Regions from separate parts of the Azospirillum baldaniorum genome, predicted to be linked through region 2. Evidence: riboswitches for the same ligand, from Rfam matches in the RefSeq annotation. Region 2 holds a riboswitch; each other region holds the start of a gene.
What was found. Region 2 has a riboswitch for cobalamin ahead of Sp245p_RS27820 (ribonucleoside-diphosphate reductase subunit alpha). Riboswitches for the same ligand answer to the same signal wherever they lie in the genome.
Positions count from the first base shown of each region.

Region 1: another riboswitch for cobalamin. It lies ahead of Sp245p_RS20470 (TonB-dependent receptor plug domain-containing protein); the one in region 2 lies ahead of Sp245p_RS27820 (ribonucleoside-diphosphate reductase subunit alpha).
Region 3: another riboswitch for cobalamin. It lies ahead of cobW (cobalamin biosynthesis protein CobW); the one in region 2 lies ahead of Sp245p_RS27820 (ribonucleoside-diphosphate reductase subunit alpha).

Region 1 is NZ_CP022254.1:1,358,024-1,363,683, forward strand. Features, by position in the region: gene Sp245p_RS20460 (FecCD family ABC transporter permease) at 1-427, opposite strand, end outside; gene Sp245p_RS20465 (ABC transporter substrate-binding protein) at 424-1,284, opposite strand; gene Sp245p_RS20470 (TonB-dependent receptor plug domain-containing protein) at 1,281-3,209, opposite strand; cobalamin riboswitch at 3,326-3,544, opposite strand; gene Sp245p_RS20475 (hypothetical protein) at 3,599-4,057, opposite strand; gene Sp245p_RS20480 (TerC family protein) at 4,718-5,660, shown strand, end outside.
Region 2 is NZ_CP022260.1:253,055-258,714, reverse strand. Features, by position in the region: gene prpC (bifunctional 2-methylcitrate synthase/citrate synthase) at 1-132, opposite strand, end outside; gene Sp245p_RS27825 (ribonucleotide-diphosphate reductase subunit beta) at 328-1,419, opposite strand; gene Sp245p_RS27820 (ribonucleoside-diphosphate reductase subunit alpha) at 1,473-3,392, opposite strand; cobalamin riboswitch at 3,503-3,750, opposite strand; gene Sp245p_RS27815 (hypothetical protein) at 3,864-4,376, opposite strand; gene Sp245p_RS27810 (short-chain fatty acyl-CoA regulator family protein) at 4,392-5,660, opposite strand, start outside.
Region 3 is NZ_CP022254.1:782,800-788,459, forward strand. Features, by position in the region: gene Sp245p_RS17970 (branched-chain amino acid ABC transporter permease) at 1-729, opposite strand, end outside; gene Sp245p_RS17975 (ABC transporter substrate-binding protein) at 857-2,059, opposite strand; gene Sp245p_RS17980 (ABC transporter ATP-binding protein) at 2,118-2,840, opposite strand; gene Sp245p_RS17985 (ABC transporter ATP-binding protein) at 2,833-3,609, opposite strand; cobalamin riboswitch at 3,899-4,114, shown strand; gene cobW (cobalamin biosynthesis protein CobW) at 4,154-5,221, shown strand; gene cobN (cobaltochelatase subunit CobN) at 5,378-5,660, shown strand, end outside.

The DNA.
Region 1 (5,660 bases), on a different contig from region 2:
TCAGGTTCAGCAGCACCGCGGCGGTGGCCGCTCCGGCCATGCCGCCGAGCGGCAGGGCCAGCGACAGCGCGGCGGACAGGCCGCTGTAGAAGACGATCACCGCGCCCAGCGCCGCGGCGCTCGACACGCCGACCAGCCCCGGTTCGGCCAGCGGGTTGCGCAGCCAGCCCTGCATCGCCGCCCCGGTCAGCCCCAGGCTGAAGCCGACCAGCAGGCCGATCAGGGCGCGCGGCAGGCGCAATTCGGCCAGCACCAGCGCCCCCAGGGTGGGGCGCCCGGCGAGCCAGTCGGACAGGGCGACGCCCAGGTCGAACGGCACATAGCCGACCGCCGCCGACACCGCGCAGAGCGCCAGTGCCAGACCCGTCAGCCCGGCGACCAGGGCGGGGTAGGGGATGCGGGACTCCCACGTTGCGGCAGCCGTCATGGCAGGGCCTCCCGCGCGGCAGCCAGCCGTTCCGCGGCCTCGGCGATCTGCGGGCCGGGGCAGGTCCACAGGCGGGAGGGCAGCGACACGGTGCGGACCTGACGTTTCAAGGCCTTCAGGGCCGGGTGGTGCAGCAGGGCGCCGGCCAGCGACGGCGGCGCGTCGGGTGCGGCGTCGACGATCAGCACGTCCGCCCCGCCCAGAATGATGGCCTCAAGCGGCAGGGCGCCCTGGCTGCCCAGCGGCAGGCGGTCGGCCATGTTCTCCAGCCCGGCGCGGGTCAGGAGTTCGTCGACCAGCGACCCGGACCCGGCGACGAAACCGTTGGGGCGCAGCACCACCGCGGTCGGGCGCGGACCCGGCGCCGCGGCGGGCAGGGCGTCGAGGCGGGAGAGCAGGTCGGCGACCAGCGCCTCCCCCCGGTCCGGCTCGCCGACGGCGCGGGCGAGGCCGCGGATCTGCTCCGCCACCCCCGCCACGCTCTGCGGGACGTCCAGCTCCAGCAGCGGGGCGTCCAGCCGCGTCAGCAGCCCGACCGCGACCCGCGTGGTGTAGCGCCCGGCGACGATCAGGTCGGGGTTGAGCGGCAGGATCTGCTCCGCCGTCCCGTGGTTGACCGGCACCCGCAACGCCAGCGCCGCGACGGTGGAGGCGCGGGGATCGCGCGCCAGCCACGTCACCGCGGCGAGGCGCTCCGGCCCGACCAGCCGCAACAGCAGCTCGTCGGCGCAGAGATTTAGGGAGACGATGCGCTGTGGTTTGCTGGGCGGCTTTGCGGGCGGCGCCTCCCACGCCGCCGCCGGCCCTCCCGCGATCAGCAGGAGGGCGGCGGCCAGCCCGACAAAGGTGGGCCTCACAGCGACAGCCGCAGCCCGAGATACCCGGCCCGTCCCGGCGCGCCGTAGGTCCAGACCTCCTGATACCGGCGGTCGAACAGGTTCTCCACGCGCCCGAAGAGTTCGACTCCTTCGGACAGCGCGTAGGAGCCGGCCATGTTGACCAGCGTGTAGGGCGCGAGATTCACGACCTGCCGGTTGTAGAAGGGATCGTAGGCCCAGTCGCTGGACCGCCCGTTGTAGACGACGCCGAGGTTGGCGTTCGCCCGGTCCTCCAGGAAGCGGTGGTTGACGGTCAGGCTGGCGAGCTGCTTGGGCCGGCGCACCAGTTCCACCCCCGTGGAATCCTCGCCGTCGGTCCAGGTGTAGGAACCGCGGATGGTCAGCCGGTCGACCGGCTCCACCGACAGGCCAAGTTCGAAGCCGCGGATGTGGGACTCGCCCGGCATGTTGACGGAGGTCCGCCCGGTGCCGGTGATGAGGTCGCGGATGCGCTGGTCGAACCACGTGCCGTCCACGGAGGCCCGCGTGCCCCACAGCGCCTGATCGAAGCCGGCGTCCCAGCCGCGCGCCCGTTCCGGCTTCAGGTTCGGGTTGCCGGCGTAGGTGGCGGTGTAGCCGTACAGCTCGAACAGGGTCGGATTCTTGACGCCGGTGCCGTAGGAGGCGCGCAGCTTCGTCCCGCTCTCTTCGATCAGATAGGCCGCCGTGGTGCGCCATGTGGTGGCGTCGCGGAACAGGTCGTTCGCGTCGTGGCGGACGCTGCCGGTCAGGGTCAGCCGGTCGAACAGCCCCAGCTTGTACTGGCCCACCAGCCCGGTGGAGCCGATGGAGCGGTCGAAGCTGGAGAAGCTGCTGCGGCTGATCGCCTTGTCCTCCTCATGCTCCACGGCGGCGGTCAGCACATGGTCGGCGGGGCCGCTGTTCAGAGCGAGGTTGGTCTGATAGTCGGCCTTGGTCTTGCGCCCGTCGTAGCGGCTGGTCACCGTCTTGGCGTCGTCGCGGTAGTCGCGCTGCTGGCGGCCATGGGTCAGGCCGACGATGTGCTCCCACTTTCCGTCGAGAAGGGCGATCTTGCCCTGGAGGCGCCCGAAATACTGCTCTCCGGCGGTGCTGGTCCCGTCATCGACGGCGCCGCGCCCGCCGACGAAGCCGTCGGTGTCGGTGCGGAAGCGGGTGTAGCGGCCGGTCACCGCGATCTCGCTGTGCTCGGTCGGGCGGACGGCGGCGTTTCCGGTCAGCGTGCCGTTGCGGTAGCCGTCCTTCTCCGGGTTGCCGAGCCGCTTGTCGGCGACCGACACACCGTCGCTGGTGACGCCCTGGCCGCTGAGGAACAGGTCGTAACGGTCGGTCCCGGTGCCGAAGGAGGCCCGCCCGGCGGCGGTGCCGAAGGACCCGCCCTCGACGGCGGCGCCGAACCGGGGGGCGCCGGCGCCGCGGCGGGTCACGATGTTGACGACGCCGCCGACCGCGTCGGAGCCGTAAAGCGCGCTCTGCGGGCCGCGCAGCACCTCGACGCGTTCCACGTCGCCGGCCAGCAGGTTGGCGAAATCATATTCGGAACCGGCGGCGGGATCGTTCACCTCGATCCCGTCGATCAGGACGAGCGTCTGGTTGCCCTCCGACCCGCGGATGCGGAGCTGGGTCAGGGTGCCCATAGGGCCGGTGCGGTTGACGGCGACGCCGGGCACCGCGCGCAGCGCGTCGGACAGCAGCTGGGTCTGGCGCTGCTCCAGTTCCTCGCGGGTGATGACGGTCAGGGCGCTGCCGGTTTCCTCGGCGGCGGTGGGGACGCGGTTGGCGGTCACCGAGACCGGCGGAAGCGTCGTGATGGTGGTGGAATCGGCGAAGGCCGACGTGGGGAGGGCCGACACGGGAAGGGCAAGGCTTCCCAGAAGGGCGGCGAAGGACGCCGTCCGGTGAAGGCGGGGAACGCGGACACTCATTGAGACCTCGGGCGGGACGCCGGTGGCACGTCACCGCGAACGAAGTCCCCCCGGACGCTCCGCGAACGGACTCCCGGTTCGACGACCTTCGGTGCACCCCGCCCGAACGTGTTCGCGTGTGACCACGACTGACGGCAGGTCTCCTGGCTCGCGGGTTATCGTCTGCCCATCGCCTTCCCAGGATCACGATCCCAGTGGCATTCCGATGGACGACTCGCCGCTTACAGTTGCGGGGGCAGCCTCGGCGTAGAACCCCCGCACGGCCAATCGCCGCGGGGTCCGCACCGTGTTCCCATTTTCAGCCCTTTCGGGCAACCGTCGGGTGCGAAGCTACGCGGGCGGAACGGCTCCGGTCAAGCCGCAATCCGCCCATCCTCGCCCGACCGGTGTCAGAGCGTGGTTCTCGGCCCGACCGCGGACCCATCCGGCACGGGGGGATTCATCTCCTTGCAATTGCCGACGCAATAGGTCTGCGCTTCGATCCGGCCGCCGCAGGATTTGTAGCAATCGTTGTAATCGGAGGAGCAGGTGAGGTTGCTGTAGCAGCTGGGGTTCCGGTCGAAATCGCTGAACGTCTTGATCTTCTTCTTGTCCGCATCCTTGGGCAAGGAACGGAGATAGGCCTGATATTCGCCCTGGGCGCGGGTCGTCGCCTCGGCCCGGCAGGTCTGAACGGCCAGCTCCTTTGCGGATTGGCAGATTGTCTGTGCCTGCTTGCACTGGGCGACACAGAGCTTTCCCGCCTCGCTGACGGGTGGAAAATAGCTTGCGACCGTCTCGAAACGCGGGCCGCAACCAGCCAATCCGGCCGCCAGCAGGCAGCCGAGCAAAATGGAACGCCGCATCATTGTGGGTGTCCTGCCGTGAATTACCGTCAATCGCTACGAACAACCCACCGGTGCGGAATCATCCATGGGCGACACGGAATTCGCAAAGCCGGCTCCCGGACCGGAACGCCGGCAACCCATGGGCGATCAACCGACTGGTGTCGTTGCCTGCGGCCATCGCGCCGATCATGGTCCGGAAAGGACGCGCACCCCTCTTGTCGCCGCGCGGGGGCCTGACTACATGACGGGTGAGGTCCGGGCCCCTCTGGCAGCGTCGCCCGGCGCTGTGATGTCGGACTTCCCATAGAGCCGTCGCTTTGGCGCGGCCTTGCGGAAGCTGGCCCTATCCTCCCCCCTGGGTCCCGCTCCACCACAAGGTCCACCGCCGGACGACGGTCCCCGACGGGCCTTTGGGAGACATCGGCATGGACCGCAGCGAACCAACTTCCTGAACGACCGCCACGCCTCCACGGCAAACGATGGAGGCGGGCGCTCTGGCGCGCCGCGGCAAAGCCGTCGCGCGCGCTTGTCCGTTGACCGCAGACCTTGCGGTCACGATTCCAGTCCGGGCCCCTCTGGCCGATGCGTCCCGCCGTGGCGCATCGGTGATGTCGGACTGCTCATGTGACGATCGACGTCTCCGCTTGCGGGAGCGGAGTGCATGAAGCAAGGGACAGTTCCATGGATCAGATCGTTTTAATGTGGGCCGGCTTCGCCGTCTTCGTTGGCGTGCTTTTGGCCTTTGATCTTGGTGTATTTTCCAAGAAATCCCATGTGATCTCCGGCCGCGAGGCGCTGATGCGCTGCGCGGCCTATTCCACGCTGGCGATGATTTTCGCCGCCGGCGTCTTTCATTTCCAAGGGTCGCAGAAGGGGCTGGAGTTCCTGACCGGCTACCTGATCGAATACAGCCTGAGCGTCGACAACATCTTCGTCATCGCGCTGATCTTCACGCATTTCGCGGTGCCGCCGCAGTACCAGCACCGGGTGCTGTTCTGGGGCATCCTGGGCGCGTTGGTGATGCGCGGCGTGCTGATCGTGGCGGGTACGGCGCTGATCCAGGAATTCCACTGGATCATCTACATCTTCGGTGCCTTCCTGATCTTCAGCGGCATCAAGATGCTGATGTCGGTGGACGACGAGCCGGACATGGAGAACAACCGGATCGTCAAATTCGTCCGCTCCCGCTTCCGCATGACCGACGGCTACGAGGGGCAGAAGTTCTTCGTGATGCGCGACGGCGTGCGGATGATGACGCCGCTGTTCCTCGTGCTGATCCTGATCGAGTTCACCGATCTGGTTTTCGCTGTGGACTCCATCCCGGCGGTCTTCTCGGTGACCACCGACCCGTTCATCGTCTGGACCTCCAACGTCTTCGCCATCCTCGGCCTGCGCGCCCTCTACTTCGCGCTGGCCTCGATCATCCACCGCTTCCATTACCTGAAGTACGGCCTGTCGCTGGTTCTGGTGGTGGTCGGTGCGAAGATGCTGATGATCGACATCTACAAGATGCCGACGGCGGTGGCGCTGGGCATCACGGCCTTCCTGGTCGGCGGTTCCATCGTCTTCTCGATGCTGAAGACCCGCGCCGATGCGGCTCCGGAAGCCGCGGACGGCGAGGCCC
Region 2 (5,660 bases):
GTAATGCAGATCGTTGCCGGACTTGCCGACGGTGCAGAGCGCGGTGTTGCCGGCGGTGACACCCGACAGGGCCACGGATTTCTTGGGCTTGAAGGGGGTGGGCGCTGCCGTCTCGGGCGCGGACATGGACATCGGGTGGTTCCCTGTTCGAGAGCTGCCTGTCGGCGGACGGCGGGCCTGTACGACCCGTCGTCTGCCGACACGCGCATCATCGGAACGGAACGCCGCGCCGGGAATGGCTGAAAAGGTGGAGATTTGCCGAGGGGAACTTGCAAATTGGCAAAATTTGCGAAGATCGCGTCCGGACGCCCACGCACTCCACCGTCTTCAGGACGTCGCCGTGCCGGGCGCTTGCAGCCGGTCGAAGGCGGCCCAGACGCCATCCGTCCCGTCCCATTGGCCGCTGGTCGCGCCTTTGGAGTATTCGGTGGCGCGCTGCTCGAAGAAGTTGGCGTGCTCGACCCCGTTCAGGATCTCCACCAGCCAGGGCAGCGGGTGCGGCTTCACCGGCTCGTAGCCGCCGTCCACCGGCTTGAAATAGCCGTAGAGGGTCGGCAGCCGCAACTGCGTCAGCCGCCAGTCGGCGATGTAATGGACATAGGCGCGGATGTCCTCCGGCGTCATGCCCTCCACCGCACCCAGGCCGAAGGCCAGATCAATGAAACGCTCCTCCAGCCCGACCATGGTGCGGCAGACGTCCAGGATGTCGTCGCGCACCGCGGGTGTCATGGCGCCAGTCTCGCGGTTCCATTCGTGGAACAGCCGGATGATGCCCTCGCAGTGCAGGCTCTCGTCGCGCACCGACCAAGTGACGATCTGGCCCATCCCCTTCATCTTGTTGTGGCGCGGGAAGTTCAGCAGCATGGCGAAGCTGGCGAACAGGGCCATCCCTTCGGTGAAGGCGCCGAACATCGCCAGGGTGCGCGACACGTCGGCCACCGTGCCGACGCCGAAGCTGTGCATGTAGTCGGCCTTGTCGCGCATCTCCGCATAGTCGCGGAAGGCGGCGAACTCGGTCTCCGGCATCCCGATGGTGGTCAGCAGCAGGGCGTAGGCGTCGATGTGCACCGTCTCCATGTTGGTGAAGGCGGCCATCATCATCTGCACTTCCAGCGGCTGGAAGATCGGCATGTAGCGCTTCAGGTAATTGTCGCTGACCTCCACGTCGCTCTGGGTGAAGAAGCGGAAGATCTGGGTCAGCAGGTTGCGCTCGCCGTCGGTGACGCGGTCGGAGGTCCAGTCCTTGATGTCCTCGCCCAGCGGCACCTCCTCGCCCATCCAGTGGACCTGCTGCTGCTTCTTCCAGTAGGCGTAGGCCCAGGGGTAGCGCGAGACGTTGTAGGCGGCCGAGCCCTGCAACAGGCCGACGCGGCCGGTGCCGATCAGGCTGAGCGGGTTGATGTGGAGAAGCGAGCTCATGCGAAGGGGTCCGTGATGGCAAGGGAACGAGCGGCGGACGGGAGGGCCGACGATCACTGGCAGGCGAGGCATTCCTCGTAATCGGTGCGCGACGTTGCCTGCATCTCCGTCATGCCCGTCACCCGGTCCTTGCCGGCGAAGGCGGCGCGCTGCACCGACTTGGAGCGGCAATAGTAGAGGCTCTTCAGGCCCTTCTCCCAAGCGGTCCAGTGCAGCATGTGCAGGTCCCACTTGTCGATGTCGCCCGGCAGGTAGAGGTTGATCGACTGGCTCTGGCAGATGAAGGGGGTGCGGTCGGCGGCGAACTCGATGATCCAGCGCTGGTCGATCTCGAAGGCGGTGCGGAAGACCGCCTTTTCGTCGTGGGTCAGGGTGTCGAGATGCTGGACCGAGCCCTCGTGCTCGATGATCGATTGCCAGACCTCCGGCCGGTCGGCACCCTTGGCGGCCAGCAGCTTTTCCAGATGCGGGTTGCGCACGCTGATCGAGCCGGACAGCGTCTTGTGGGTGTAGACGTTGGCCGGGATCGGCTCGATGCAGGCGCTGGTGCCGCCGCAGATGATGCTGATGGAGGCGGTCGGCGCGATCGCCAGCTTGTGGCTGAAGCGCGCCTTGATCCCGCGTTCCGCGGCGTCCGGGCAGGCACCGCGCTCCTCCGCCAGCAGGACCGAGGCGGCGTCGGCGTCGCGGCGGATCTTGCGGAAGAAGCGCAGGTTCCACACCTTGGCCATGGCGCTTTCGAAGGGAATGCCCCGCGCCTGAAGGAAGGAGTGGAAGCCCATCACCCCCAGCCCGACCGAGCGTTCGCGCATCGCCGAATAGACGGCGTTCTCCATCCCCTCCGGCGCTTCCTCGATGAAGCGGGTCAGCACGTTGTCGAGGAAGCGCAGCACGTCCTCGACCAGCCCCGCCTCGCCGTTCCACTCGTCCCAGGTCTCCAGGTTCATCGAGGCGAGGCAGCACACCGCCGTGCGCTCCTTACCCAGATGGTCCTTGCCGGTCGGCAGGGTGATTTCGCTGCACAGGTTGGAGGTGGAGACGCGCAGGCCGAGGTCGCGCTGGTGCTTGGGCAGGGCGCGGTTCACCGTGTCGCCGAACAGCAGGTACGGCTCGCCGGTCTGCATGCGGGCTTCCAGGATCTTCTGCCAGACCTGACGGGCGTTGATGTGCTTCAGGACGGCGCCGGTCTTGGGGCTGATCAGCGAGAAGGGCCTGTCGTCGCGCACCGCCTGCATGAAGGCGTCGGTGACGATGACGGCGTGGTGCAGGTTCAGGCTCTTGCGGTTGAAGTCGCCCGACGACTTGCGGATCTCCAGGAACTCCTCGATCTCCGGGTGGTGGATGTCGAGGTAGACGGCGGCCGAGCCGCGCCGCAGCGAGCCCTGGCTGATCGCCAGCGTCAGGCTGTCCATCACGCGGATGAAGGGAATGATGCCCGACGTACTGCCGCAGCCCTTCACCGGCTCACCGATGGAGCGCACCCCGCCCCAATAGGTGCCGATGCCGCCGCCGTTGGAGGCCAGCCGGACGTTCTCGTTCCAGATGTCGACGATCCCGTCGAGCGAATCGGGCACCGCGTTGAGGAAGCAGGAGATCGGCAGACCGCGCGTGGTGCCGCCGTTGCTGAGAACCGGTGTGGCCGGCATGAACCACAGGCGGGAAATCGCGTCGTACAGGCGCTGGGCGTGCGCCGCGTCGTCGGCATAGGCTGCGGCGACGCGGGCGAACAGGTCCTGGTAGCTTTCCCCCGGCAACAGGTAACGGTCGTCCAGCGTCGCCTTGCCAAAGGCGGTCAGCAGGGCGTCCCGGCTGCGGTCGATGCGGATGACGGAGGGATCGGGCGACGTCCAGCGCTCCGCCGGGGCACGGCCGCCGGACCGCTCGGGCGTCCGCCGGGGCAGCGTCAGCAGGTTTCCGTGACGGTCGAAGCCGTTGGCGAAGTCCTGGGCAAGGTCTTGAGCGAGCGCCGGCATCCGTGATCCCTTGTTCTTGTGCGGCGGGAAGGCACGGGAGCACGACTTGCGCAAACGCGGACGGGAACGCCGCGCGGGGGCAAGCGCACCACCGGGACACCCCGCCCGTGGACGTTCATTCGGTTACGGCAGGTCTCCTGGCTCACGGGTCACGGCGGCTCCGTCCGGCCTTCCCGGTGCCGTCGTCCCGAACCGGGATGGGCACCAGTGACGCTGAAACGACGAAGCCGCTCTCCGCTCACAGTTGCGGGGGCAGCGCCGGCTTTGTCCCGATCCCCCGTTCGGGGTGGCGACGCACCGGCTTCCCTCTTAGCCCTAGATATTGGATATCCAGAGAACCGTAACGCAAGATGAAGTAGCGGGAAGCCCGCAGCCTGTCAAGCCATACGGATGGCGGGGGCTGACTCCTCAGGGCCGGCGCGGAGGTTGGGCAAGCCACCGCCATGGGTCACCGCCCGCTCCGGCGCAGCCTCAGCCGAGGCAGCCGACCCGGTCGGTTCGCCGCCAATCGTCGATGATGGAGGCGTCACCCGCCAGCTTGGCGACCGTGTCCACCGCGTAAGTGCTGAGGGTAATCCGCTGCCCCCTCATGATGGTTGCCGACCCCGATTGCGGCAGCCGCCCGTCCTTTGTCCAACGCAACCGTTCCCGGGCGGTGATGCCCAACGCCTCCTCGATCTGACGGGGAGAGAAAGGGCGTTTCGCGATCCGCTCGATCGCACCGTCAAGGCCGGCCAGGGCTGCCGGAACGGTCGCCACGGCCCCGGGCTTTGGCGCAAGCGTCAGGACGTGGGCGTGCGCCGGTCCTTCGAGCGGTCCAAGCCGCTTCAGCGCCGAACGGATGCGCCGGCGCAACTCCCGTTCACGCGCCCTCAGGCCGAAGCATTCCTCCAGGCAACGCTGATGAGACACCGCCACCGTCCGCCCGCAAAGATGGATGTCCAGAAAACGACTTTTCCAAACGCCGGCGCCATCGGCAACCATGCTGCGGGTCCTCGATCAAACCGGAGGCTGGGCCACCGGATAAGGTTCGAACCGGCTGAGGCTTTCGTCAACCGTCACGGTGCGCCCGATCGGCGGAAAGGCGCGTTGCGGGCAGTATGGACGCTCACAGACCTTGCAACCGGCCCCGATCGGCGTGGCGGCGTCAGGATCGCCCAGCGCCAGCCCACGGGAATAGATCAGCCGGCCGGCGTGCTGGATGTCGCAACCGAGTCCGACCGCGAAGCTCTTCGACGGCGCGCCGTAACCGCTGCGGCCATGGACCACCGTGCGGGCGATCCACAGATAGGCCCGCCCGTCCGGCATCCGCGCCAACTGGGTCAGCAGACGACCGGGCGTCGAGAAGGCCTCGTAGACGTTCCACAGCGGGCAGGTTCCGCCGACACGGGAAAAGTGGAAGCTGGTGGCGGACTGGCGCTTCGACATGTTGCCGGCGCGATCGACCCGGACGAAGAAGAAGGGAACGCCCGGCATCCCCGGCCGCTGGAGGGTGCTCAGCCGGTGGCAGACGGTCTCGAATCCAGTGCAGAAGCGCTGCCCCAGCAGATCGATGTCGTAGGCCACGGCCTCCGCCGTCTCCCGAAAGGCGCGGTAGGGCATGACCACGGCGCCGGCGTAATAGTTGGCAAGCCCGATGCGGGCGAGCGAGCGGGCCTGCGGGCCGGAAAAACGCCCCTCCTCGACCAGCCGAAGCAGGAGAGCCGGTTCCTGGTGGAAGGCGAGCTGGGTTGCCATCTGGAAGGCGCGGCGGCCGGGCTCCAGCGACCGGGCGATCCGCAACGTCCGGGCGTCGCCGTCATACTGGCGCAGCGCGCCCTCCGGCATGGCCGTGTCGTCGGTCACCAGCGTGCGGATGCCGTGACGGTCCGCCAGCAGCCGTTCCAACCCGCGATCCACCGCCCCGACCTCCAGCCCGGCCTCGCCGAACAGCCGTTCCGCCGCGTCGTCCAGCGCGGCGATGTGGTTGTGATGGCGGTAGAAGAAGTCGCGCACCTCTTCGTAGGGCATCGGCGGCGGCAGCCCGCTGTCCGGCCCGGCCGGGACGACGCCCGAGGCCAGCGCGTCCAGCCGTTCCGCGAGCCCGCGCCCGCGCCGGTGCAGCGCCACCAGCGCCCGGCCGACCGCCGGCATGTTGGTGGCGAGCGCCTTGATCTCGGCCATGGCGATGGTTTCGCCGGTTCCGGCCTCCGACAGGGCCTCGCGCAGATCGGCGACCAGCCGGGCTTCCTCGTCCTCCGAGAAGATCTGGACGTCGATGCCGAAGGC
Region 3 (5,660 bases), on a different contig from region 2:
CATGCCGCCGATCACCACCACCGCGAAGACGACGATGATCAGGTTGGAGCCCATCAGCGGCGACACCTGATAAATGGGTGCCGCGAGCACGCCGGCCAGCCCGGCCAGAGCCACGCCGAAGCCGTAGGTGGCGGTGATCATCACCGGCACGTTGATGCCGAAGGCCTGGACCAGCACCGGGTTCTCGGTGGCGGCGCGCAGGTAGGCGCCGAGCCGCGTCCGCTCGATGGCGAACCACGTCCCGAAGCAGACGATCAGCGAGGCGACGACGACCCAGCCGCGGTAGTTGGGCAGGAACATGAAGCCCAGGTTCTGGCCGCCCTTGAGCGCGTCCGGGATGGGATAGGGCTGGCCCGACACGCCGTAGAAGTGGCGGAAGGCGCCTTCCATGATCAGGGCGAGGCCGAAGGTCAGCAGCAGGCCGTAGAGATGGTCGAGCTTGTAGAGCCGCGACAGCATGGTTTTTTCAAGAACCACGCCGAGCAGCCCGACGATCAGCGGCGACAGGCCCAACGCCCACCAGTAGCCGAGGCCGAGCTTCGTCAGCAGCAGCCACGCCACGAAGGCGCCAATCATGTAGAGCGCGCCGTGGGCGAAGTTGATGACGTTCAGCATGCCGAAGATGACCGCCAGCCCAAGGCTGAGCAGCGCGTAAAAGGACCCGTTGATGAGGCCGAGCAGAAGCTGGCCGAACAGGACCTGGGGCGGCACCCCCAGCAAGTCGAACATGACCGTCCCTCCCTGTGTATCGGACTTGTGTTTTTTTGATTGGGTGCTTGGGGTGGGCCCCCACCCAACCCTCCCCCTGCAAAGCGGGGGGAGGCCGGGAGGGGGGCCCGTCTCGAAACTCAGACCCTTACTTCACCAGCGCGCAGCCGCTCTTGGCCGGGTCGAGGAACGCCTGCTCGGCCGGGATCGTCTTCACGATCTTGTAGTAGTCCCAGGGGGCCTTGGACTCGCCCGGGGTCTTCACCTGGGCCAGATACATGTCGTGGAACATGCGCCCGTTCGCGGCGATCTTGCCGTTCTTGGTGAACATGTCGGCGACCGGGGTCTCGCGCATCTTGGCGGCGACCTTGTCCGGATCGTCGGAGCCGACCGCCTCGACCGCCTTCAGGTAGTGGCGGACGGCGGAGTAGACGCCGGCCTGGACCATGGTCGGCTTGCGGCCGGCCTTGGCCTCGAACTTCTTCGTCCACTCGCGGGTCTGCTCGTCGGCGTCCCAGTAGAAGCCGGTGGTCAGCAGCAGGCCCTGGGAGGCCTGGAGGCCCAGCGCGTGGATGTCGCTGATGAACAGCAACAGGCCGGCGAGGCTCTGGCCCGACTGGGTGATGCCGAATTCCGACGCCTGCTTGACGGCGTTGGTGGCGTCGCCGCCCGCGTTGGCGAGGCCGATCACGTCGGCCTTGGAGGCCTGGGCCTGGAGCAGGTAGGACGAGAAGTCGGCGTTGCCCAGCGGATGGCGGACGTTGCCCGCGACCTTGCCGTCGAGCTGCTTGACCATCTTCGAGGTCTCATCCTCCAGCGAGTGGCCGAAGGCGTAGTCCGCGGTGATGAAGTACCAGTTCTTCTTGCCCTGCTCGACCAGCGCGCGGGCGGTGCCGGCGGCCATGGCGTAGTTGTCGTAGGTCCACTGGAAGCCATAGGGGCTGCAGGACTTGCCGCTGAGGTCGGTCGAGCCCGGACCGGACATCAGGAAGATGCGCTTCTTGTCCTTGGTGATGCCCTGGACGGCCAGCGCGGCGGCGGAGTTCGGCACGTCGGCGATGACGTCCACGTTGCCGGCGTCGATCCACTCGCGCGCCGTGTTGGCGGCGATGTCGGCCTTGTTCTGGTGATCGGCGACGACGATCTCGATCGGCGCGCCGGCGATCTTGCCACCGAACTCCTCAGCCGCCAGACGGGCGGCGATGGCCGAGCCTTCGCCGGCGAGGTCGGCGTAGATGCCGGACCGGTCGTTCATCACGCCGATCTTGATCACGTTGTTGGAGACCTGGGCGTGCGCGGCCCCGGCGGTCAGCGCCAGCAATGCGGTCCCGCAAAGCAACGTCTTGAGCATTTCGAACTCCCTTCGATTGGCTTTGTTTTGAGTGTTTTCGGCAGAGGGGGTGACTTGGTCAGACACCCAGATAGGTGTGGAGCTTGTCCATGTTCTGGGCGAGCTGGTCGTTGGGGATCATGTCCACGACATGGCCTTCCTCCATCACGTAATGGCGGTCGGCGATGGTCGCGGCGAAGCGGAAATTCTGCTCCACCAAGACGATGGTGAAGCCGCGCTGCTTCAGCTTGCGCACCGCCACCCCGATCTGCTCGATGATGACGGGGGCCAGCCCCTCGGTCGGCTCATCGAGCAGGATCAGGTCGGCGCCGGTGCGCAGGATGCGGGCGATGGCCAGCATCTGCTGCTCGCCGCCCGACAGACGCGTGCCCTGGGTGGTGCCGCGGCCCTGCAGGTTCGGGAACAGCTCGTAGATCTGCGGCACCGTCATGCCGCCCGACTTCACCACCGGCGGCAGCATCAGGTTCTCGTCCACGCTGAGCGAGGAGAAGATGCCGCGCTCCTCCGGCACGTAGCCGATGCCGAGGCGGGGGATCCTGTGCTGCGCCATGCCGATCAGCTCCCGGCCCTGGAAGCGGATCGAGCCGTTGCGCTTGCCGACGATGCCCATGATCGAGCGCATGGTCGTCGTCTTGCCGGCGCCGTTGCGGCCCAGCAGGGTCACCACCTCGCCCTGGCGCACGTCGATGTTGACGCCGTGCAGCACGTGGCTCTCGCCGTAGAAGGCCTGGAGGTCGCGGATCTCCAGCATCACGGTCTTCACGGTCGCACCGTCAGGCATGGCCCACCTCACCCGTGCCGGCCCCCGTGCCCATGTAGGCTTCCATGACCTGCGGGTTGCGCGATACGACGTCGTATGCGCCCTCGGCCAGGATCTCGCCGCGGCGGAGCACCGTGATGGTGTCCGACAGGTGGGCGACGACCGACAGGTTGTGCTCGACCATCAGGATGGTGCGGTCGGCGGAGACGCGCTTGATCAGCGCGGCGGTGCCTTCGATGTCCTCGTGGCCCATGCCGGCCAGCGGCTCGTCGAGCAGCATCACCTCCGGATCGAGCGCCAGCGTGGTGGCGATCTCCAGGGCGCGCTTGCGGCCGTAGGGCAGCTCGGCGGCGGTGTGGCCGGCCCAGGGGGTGAGGTTCACCGCCTCGATCAGCTCCTCGGCGCGGTCGTGCAGGTCGTGCAGGCTGGCTTCCGGCTTCCAGAAATGGAAGCTGGTGCCGCGCGGGCGCTGCAACGCGACGCGGACATTCTCCAGCACGCTGAGGTGCGGGAAGACCGCGGAGATCTGGAAGGAGCGGACCATGCCGAGCAGCGCCACGTCGGCGGGCTTCATGGCGGTGATGTCGCGCCCCTTGTAGAGGATCTGGCCGCGCGTCGGCGTCAGGAACTTTGTCAGCAGGTTGAAGACCGTGCTCTTGCCGGCGCCGTTCGGGCCGATCAGCGCGTGGATGGTGCCGCGGCGGACCTGGAGGTTCACCTCCTTCACCGCGATGAAGCCCTTGAACTCCTTCGAGAGTCCGCGCGCTTCCAGAATGATGTCGTCGGCCATGGGTGCCGCTTTTCCCTCCCTGTTCGTCCGCGTCGTCTGCCGGTCCGCGTTTTTGGTTAGGCTGATATAAGCACAGGGCATGCCAATTGCGGGAAAATTCGTTAATTCATTGAAACTGTTGAATTCATCAAAGGCGGCGACAGCATCGCACGCGGTCCGGAGTGTCAGCTTTCCAGACAGACTGTACCGATCTTCCGACACACCAACGGCAGGATGGACGGAGCGTTCCGGGTTCGATGGCACGCTTTCCGGGCGCCAAATGGCCGCTTGCAAATCGGGGGTCCGCCTGCAATTCTGCGCCTCCGACGGTGCCCCGTCCGCCGTGAAGGCCCGGGGATAATAGGGAATGCGGTGCGGACCCGGATGGGGTCCAAGGCCGCGGCTGCCCCCGCAACTGTATGCGGCGAGTCCGCCTCCGGAAATGCCACGGGCCGTCAGGCCGGGAAGGCGGGAGGCGCGGCGACGACCCGCGAGCCAGGAAACCTGCCGCCAGACCGAAACTCATCCAATCCGCCGGGTGTGGCGGAGACAGGGAAACCAGATCATGACGCATCGTGCCGTCCTCCGTCCGTCCGCCGGGAAGACCCCGGCCACCGTCATCACCGGCTTTCTCGGCGCCGGCAAGACGACGCTGATCCGCAGCCTGCTGGAGCAGGCCGGCGGGCGCCGTCTGGCGCTGATCATCAACGAGTTCGGCGATGTCGGCATCGACGGCGAGATCCTGCGCGCCTGCGGCGATCCGACCTGCACCGAGGACGACGTGATCGAGCTGGCGAACGGCTGCCTGTGCTGCACCGTCGCCGACGACTTCGTCCCGGCCATCGAGAAGCTGCTGTCCCGCCCGCAGCCGCCGGAGCACATCATCATCGAGACGAGCGGCCTCGCCCTGCCGAAGCCGCTCGTCCAGGCCTTCCATTGGCCGGCGATCAAGACGCGGGTGACGGTGGACGGGGTGGTCGCGGTGGTCGACGCCGCCGCCGCCGCGGAGGGCCGCTTCGCCCCCGATCCGACGGCGTTGGCCGCCCAGGCCGCCGAGGCCGGGCAGCTTGACCACGAGACCCCGGTGGAGGAGGTGTTCGAGGACCAGCTCCTCTGCGCCGACCTGATCGTGGTGAACAAGACCGATCTGGTGGACGCCGCCGATCTGGCGAAGGTCGAGGACCTGATCCGCGCCGCCATGGCGGAGGGCGGGACCGGGCGCGAGGCCAAGATCCTGCGCGCCAGCAACGGCAAGGTCGATCCGGTGGTGCTTCTCGGCGTCGGCGCCGGGGCCGAGGACGACCTCGCCAACCGCCCCAGCCACCATGACGAGGAGGAGGGTCACGACCACGACGACTTCACCAGCTTCGTCGTGGAACTCGGCCCGCAACCCGACCCGGCGGCGCTGGCGAAGACGCTGGAGCGGGTCGCCGCCGCCCATGGCGTGCTGCGCCTGAAAGGTTTCATCGACGTGCCGGGCAAGCCGATGCGCCTTCTGGTGCAGGGTGTGGGGACACGCATCCAGACCCATTTCGACCGCTTCTGGAAGCCCGACGAGCCGCGCCGCAGCCGTCTGGTGGTGATCGGCGAGACGGGCCTGGACCGCGACGCCGTGACCGCGGCGCTGGGGTAATCCTTTGCCTTCATAGCCCTCTCCCCTCTGGGGAGAGGGTGGCCCGCAGGGCCGGTGAGGGGGGTGCGCTTGTGCCGGACGTTCCGCCACGCGCAACCCCCTCACCCTAACCCTCTCCCCAGAGGGGAGAGGGGATTTTCGTAAAGCACCGTCACCATGCACCTACTCGCCGCCCGCCAGGAAGACCTCGACGCCGGACCCCAGGCCGTGGATCTGGGGCAGAGCCCGGCGGACCTCGTCGTCCTGTCCTTCTCCGACAGCGACCTGACGGCGCTCGCCGCCTGCTGGAAGCGCCACCGCGACGCCCTGCCCTCCGATCCGTTGCCGACGCTGCGGCTGGCGAATCTCGCGCGGCTGGGGCACCCGCTGTCGGTGGACCTCTACGTCGAGTCCGTGATCCGCAAGGCGAAGCTGGTCATTCTGCGCCTGCTCGGCGGGG